Linked DNA regions of Labilibaculum sp. DW002. Each later gene encodes a partner of the first gene's protein in a complex. Links are inferred from orthologs where the notes say so. Each region holds a gene or a part of one and is shown on either strand. Other genes may lie near its edges.

Region 1 (3,384 bases):
CAGAAAGGTTTATAATGATTTACATGATGACACTACTAAAAAGAACCACAGAGGCACAGAAAAAACAGGAAGAAAAAAATCCTTTTTGCACCCCTTCGCCTGTTGGCACTTCCCCTACAAAGGGGAAGAATTAAATATTATCCGTTGTAATAATCTGGAACAAAACTTCACTAAAGGTTTTCTCCTCTTCTTAGGGGAGATGTCCACAAGACAGAGGGGTGTATCTTTGCAATCGTAACACCAAACCATTCAACAATAGGTTGAGGCAAGAACCTTAAAAAACTTAAGTATTTTAAGCACATTACTTACTTGGTACTTGGAGGTAAAATTCCTACTTTTGTAAGCTTGAAAATAGATGGCGCTCAAGCTGTTTATTCTTCTTTTGAAATTGAAAACTATCTGAAAAAATATACATATAATGAAGATATCGTACAAATGGCTGAAAGACTACATAGATGTAGATTTGACGCTTGCTGAAATGGATGACATTCTAACTCAAATTGGACTTGAAGTTGGTGGTATTGAAAATATCCAATCTATTAAAGGAGGCCTGGAGGGTCTTGTTATTGGAGAAGTTAAAACTTGTGTACCTCATCCAAATTCAGATCATTTGAGCCTTACAACTGTTGATGTTAACTCGGGTGAGTTACTTCCAATTGTTTGTGGTGCAAAGAATGTTGCTGCCGGACAAAAAGTGGTTGTAGCCACAGTGGGAACCGTTTTATATGATGGTGATGAAGAATTTACCATTAAGAAATCGAAGCTTAGAGGTGAGCCTTCTATGGGGATGATTTGTGCTGAAGATGAAATTGGTTTAGGTCAAGGTCACGATGGCATTATGGTTTTGAATGGCGACGCTGTTGTTGGAACTCCTGCTAAGGAATTCTTCAACGTTGAGGATGATACTTGTATTGAGATTGACTTAACGCCTAATCGTATTGATGGTGCCGGACACATTGGTGTAGCTCGCGATTTAGCAGCTTACCTTAAGCAGCAAAAAGATATCGACTATAAGATTCCTTCAGTGGAAGATTTTAAAGTTGAAAACACAAATACTGCTATCGAAGTTGTTGTTGAGAACGAAAAGGCTTGTCCTCGTTACTCGGGTGTTTGCATTAGCGGCGTTAAGGTTGAAGAGTCACCAGAGTGGTTACAAAACCGTTTAAAAGCGATAGGTCTTAAGCCAATCAATAATCTTGTTGATATTACCAACTATGTGTTGTTCGAAACAGCTCAACCTTTGCATGCTTTTGATTACGCAAAAGTAAAAGGTGGAAAAGTTGTTGTGAAAACATTGCCTGCTAAAACCAAGTTTACAACTCTTGACGAGGTAGAGCGTGAATTGCACGAGAACGACTTGATGATTTGCAACGATGAAGCGCCAATGTGTATTGCTGGTGTTTTCGGAGGTATCGAATCTGGCGTGAGTGAAACAACGACTGACATTTTCCTTGAATCAGCTTATTTCGATTCAGTATATGTTCGTAAAACAGCTCGCCGTCAAGGCTTAAATACCGATGCATCTTTCCGTTTTGAGCGTGGAACAGATCCAAACAACACGGTATATGCTTTGAAAAGAGCAGCTCTATTAATTAAAGAAATTGCTGGTGGAACAATTTCATCAGATATTATCGATATTTATCCAAACCCAATTGCAGACTTTAAAGTTGAAGCTAATATTTCAAGAATTGAAGGCTTAATTGGAAAGAAAATTGGCAAAGAAACCATCCTAAATATTCTCGAAGCTTTAGAAATTAAAGTTGATAAAATTGATGGCGATCAAATGAGTTTATTGGTTCCTCCTTACCGTGTTGATGTAACACGTGAGGCTGATATCGTAGAGGAAGTTCTTCGTATCTATGGTTTCAATAATATTGAGGTTCCTAATAAGGTAAATGCTTCGTTGAGTTATGCACCAAAACCAGATGAGCACAAACTTAAGAATATGCTTTCGGATATGTTGACTTATGGTGGCTTCAACGAAATCATGAACAATTCACTTTCTAAATCCAGCTATTACGAAGGATTGGAAAGTATCGAGGAGAACCATACTGTTCGTATTAAGAATCCATTGAGTTCTGACTTGAATGCGATGCGTCAGTCGTTATTGTTTGGTGGTTTAGAAGCTATCGCTTACAACATCAATCGTAAGAATGCTGATCTTAAGTTTTACGAGTTTGGTAAATCATACCATCACTTTGTGAATCCGGAAAACGAAAACCCAGTTGACAACTATTTCGAAAAAGAACATTTGGGCGTTTTCATGTGTGGAAACAAAACATCAGCAAACTGGAATCTTAAGGAAGAGCCAACATCTTTCTTCCATTTAAAAGCTTATACGGAAAATCTTCTTAAACGTTTAGGTTTCAATATTGAAAAACTAAGAATTAAAGAAACTGAGAGTGATATCTTTACCGAAGGTTTAACTTATGGTGCTAAGAAAAAGGTTTTAGTTGAAATGGGTATGGTTAGTGGTAAAATTCTAAAGAGCTTTGGAATTGAGACTCCGGTTTATTACGCTGATTTCAAATGGGAGACTTTATTAGCAGAATCGACTCGAAATAAGGTTAACTATGTACCTATTGCTAAATACCCTGCTGTTAAGCGTGACTTGGCTCTATTGATTGACAAAAGCGTAAGCTTTGCAGAGATCAAAACCATTGCTTTCAACTGTGAGAAGAAGCTATTAAAATCAGTTTCGCTATTCGATATTTACGAAGGTGAGCAATTGGGTGCTGATAAGAAATCATATGCTGTTAGTTTCATTATTCAGGATACTGAAAAAACATTGACTGACAAGCAGATTGATAAAATTATGCAGAAGCTAATCAAAAGCTACGAAAAGCAATTAGGAGCTGAGCTTCGTTAATTGTACTCAAATATTATTTAAAAGCCGACTTCTTTTTAGGAGTCGGCTTTTTTATTGAAGATTATTAATGGTACAAATATTGAAGGCATCTTTTACTACTTTTAACAGGAACAAATCATTAACAATTATCAGAACAAAATGAATATAGTAAAAAACGTTGCCATAGCGAGTTCTCTCTTTCTGTTTTTTGCTTGCAGTAAAAGTGATGAGAAAAATACCAATGTATGTGGTTCTGATGATCTGTTGGAGCAAATAGAATCTCGTAATTTTAAAATGGGCTTTACCAGCTGGAATTATGGTCCCAACATATCGGATATTGATGATACCTACCAGTTTATTGCTGAGAATGCTGATATCTATACTGAACACCTCGACTTCAAAATACCTTGGAAGGCTTGGATAAACGAAACAGAATTGCCCGAAGAATTCACAAATATTATTCAGAACAAGCTCTCAAAAAAGATTCCCGATCATCAATTATTGCTCTCTGTTAGCCTGCTAAATAACAATCGTAA
Region 2 (3,319 bases), on another replicon or contig:
GAAGTACAAGCACGTTCCTTACTTAATACGGATCTAAAACCAATTAAATTACCTGGTTTCGCAAATTTTATAATTTGTTCTTTCCCTTCAATTCCTGTTTTAAAAACTTTTAAAACTCCTGAGAAAAGAAAATAACATCCCTTTGCTGAATCTCCCTCAGAGTAGATCACACTTCCTCTCTTAAAGAAATGTACATCTTCGTCCCAGAACAAAAGATTCATATCCTCACGCTGAAGATGCTGAAATCGTTCGCCAAATTTCTCGGCTAATTGATTACAATTTGGAAGAATTTGATTCTGCTTCATTCACTTCAAATTAAAACTGAAACTAATACTACCATTTCAACAACTCTTTTTCAATCAGAGCTTTTATATTTTTAAAAGCTACATGAAAAGTTAGATGATTAGATGGCTTTTTTATACTTTTAATATAAATCAAAACCGAATTATATTCAGGTTTAAATATACAAATTTAAGTTTTACTTATACAAGCCTTATAGTAGACTAAAAACAACAATAATATGAAGCATAAAGTAGAAATGTCGTGGTTGGGAAATCTGGCTTACGAAACAGACATGGATGGACACAAAATGATAACCGATGCAGGAACAGAAGTTGGTGGCGAAGACAGAGGTTTTCGTCCAAAAAAACTAATGTTGACCGCTTTAGCTGGATGTACTGGTATTGATATGGCGCTTATCCTAAAAAAAATGCGTGTTGATGTGAAGGACATCAAAGTATCAGTTGAAGGTGAACTAACAGAGGAACAACCTAGCTATTACAAAAACATGCATATTGTTTTTGAATTTTTTGGAACCGATTTACCTCATAAAAAAATTGAAAGAGCCGTAAAATTATCTGAAGAAGAATATTGCGGTGTTAGTGCTTTGTACAAACAGGCAATTCCTGTTACTTCGGAGATTATTTATCATGAGGAATAGTATTTGAAGAGACGCACGGCCGTGCGTCTGTACTTTACAAAAAAATAAAAGTGCCTTTCAAAATTGAAAGGCACTCTCTATATCATATAATAATCAATCTTTTTGTTTAGAATCCTGCTGCTGTAAACTGCTCTAAGAAACGAATATCATTTTCAAAGAACAAACGAAGGTCCTTAATACCATATTTTAACATAGTAATACGCTCAATACCCATACCAAGTGCAAAGCCTGTATATTTTTTACTGTCGATACCATTTAAATCCAAAACATTTGGATCTACCATACCACAACCTAAAATTTCTAACCAACCTGTACCCTTACATACATTACAACCATCACCACCACAAAGTGAACAAGTCACATCTACCTCAGCCGAAGGCTCAGTAAACGGGAAATATGAAGGACGCAAACGAATCTCTGTTTTTTCACCAAAGAATTCTTTAGCAAAATAGCTTAGTGTTTGCTTTAAGTCAGCGAAAGAAACATTCTCATCGATATAAAGACACTCAATTTGATGGAAAATACAATGAGCACGAGCAGAAATTGCTTCATTACGAAATACACGACCTGGTGTTAAACAACGAATCGGCAATTCCATTTCTGCCATATCATGTGCCTGAACAGATGACGTATGCGTACGCAATAAGATATCCGGGTTTTTCTCGATAAAGAAAGTATCCTGCATATCACGTGCCGGATGTTCTTCCGGGAAATTTAATGCTGAGAAATTATGCCAATCATCTTCAATTTCCGGTCCTTCAGAAATAGTAAATCCTAAACGCGCAAAAATCTCAATAATTTCGTTTTTAACCAATGACAATGGGTGACGAGATCCAAGCTTAACTGAATCAGCTGGAAGACTTAAATCAAGACCAGACTTATCAAAATCAGAATTGGTAAAACTATCTTTCAATTCGTTCACCTTATCAAGTGCAGTTGTTTTCAACTGGTTTAAAAGTTGTCCAACAGCCTTCTTTTCTTCATTTGGCACATTCTTAAAATCGCCAAAAAGAGCTGCAATTGTTCCTTTTTTACTCAGGTGTTTAATTCTGAACTGCTCTACTTCCTCTAGTGTCGTTGCTGAAAATCCATTCAGCTCCTCAAGTAAATTCTTTATTTTGTCTAACATGTTCTTTATCTTTTGAAATCTAATAGGCGGCAAAGTTACAAAAAGTTTTTTCTCATTAGCCAAATGATAATAGCTAAATGCCAAAAGCTCTTAATACTTCAATATTTTTACTTTCATTTTTACATCCGTGTAAGGCCGATCGTTAGCATCTGTTTTTAGATTAGCAATTTTATCCAAAACATCGAAACCGCTAATTACTTCGCCAAAAACGGTATAATTATTATCGAGATGTGGCACGCCACCAACAGTAGTATAGGCCTTTCTTCTTGCCTCGGAAAATTCTAGTTTCTCATTGGTACTGCTGTATTCAAATTCTATCGATCCTTTAATTTGTTTTGCAATTGTCCTAAACTCATCAACCTTTTTTGCCTTTTTTAAGGAATCCAAAACAGCTCTTTTACTCTTGGTTAAATATTTCTTTACAATCTTCTTTCTCAATGGTACATTTATCTCCTTCTCCATTAAGGTCAATTCTTCGTCAGAAAAAACTCGACCGTGAGCAATGTAAAACTGAGAAACATCCGATTCTTTAAAAACATTTACCTTATCGGGCTTTCGAGGAGCAGCGATCGCACCTTTTTTATGAAAAAATCGATCGTTAAACTCTGATTCGATGGTTCGATTTGAATCGCCATAACCAATCATTTTTCCAGCGGCAGCATTTCTGGAGTCTTGAGATCCGCCTTGCGCAACAAAACCTTTTATAACTCGATAAAACAAAGTGCCATCGAAATGCTTGTTTTCAATTAATTGAAGAAAGTTCTTTCTATGCTTCGGCGTCTCTTTGTAAAGCATCAATTTAATATTGCCAAGATTGGTTTCTATTAAAATGATGGAATTTGTAGCTTGTCCAAGTCCAAACTTTACCAGAAAAAGGAATAATATTCCCAATAAGAATTTCTTACTGCTAATCATTACACAATTTTTAAAATTTTGTCTAAGATAAATAGACCGATTTTGCTAAGCAAAAAAAAAGCTTCGTTGATAACGAAGCTTTTCTAAACCAATCAAGATCCTATTTTAATAGTTTAATCTTCATTTCAATATTGTCCAAAGGTCGATCAAAATCATCTGTTTTAACACCGGCTATGGAATCGATCAAATCCATTCCTTCAACTACTTCACCAAAAACAGTGTAATTTCTGTCCAAATGTGGAATACCTCCAACAGTAGTATAGGCTTTTATCTGTTCTTCCGTCAAGCGGATTTTTGATTCTTCGAATAAAGAATCTACTTCTACTTTAATTTGC

The links.
Region 2: the proteins of pheT (region 1) and pheS are in contact, whole or in part, in a crystal structure (PDB 6P24), measured with the Escherichia coli proteins. The link is inferred for Labilibaculum sp. DW002 from one-to-one orthologs.

Annotation. Positions count from the first base shown.
Region 1 is NZ_JAKJSC010000002.1:416,697-420,080, reverse strand. The notes cover bases 93-3,143. They hold pheT (phenylalanine--tRNA ligase subunit beta), read left to right. Parts: upstream 93-418; coding sequence 419-2,869; downstream 2,870-3,143. Other genes in these bases: L3049_RS13400 (glycosyl hydrolase 53 family protein), read left to right, coding at 3,008-3,143. In the rest of the region: more of L3049_RS13400, read left to right, coding at 3,144-3,384.
Region 2 is NZ_JAKJSC010000006.1:148,698-152,016, forward strand. Bases 59-3,044 are described here. They hold pheS (phenylalanine--tRNA ligase subunit alpha), read right to left. Parts: upstream 2,070-3,044; coding sequence 1,047-2,069; downstream 59-1,046. Other genes in these bases: L3049_RS18090 (Crp/Fnr family transcriptional regulator), read right to left, coding at 59-305; L3049_RS18095 (OsmC family protein), read left to right, coding at 521-940; L3049_RS18105 (peptidylprolyl isomerase), read right to left, coding at 2,160-2,984. Also shown: more of L3049_RS18090, read right to left, coding at 1-58; L3049_RS18110 (peptidylprolyl isomerase), read right to left, coding at 3,085-3,319.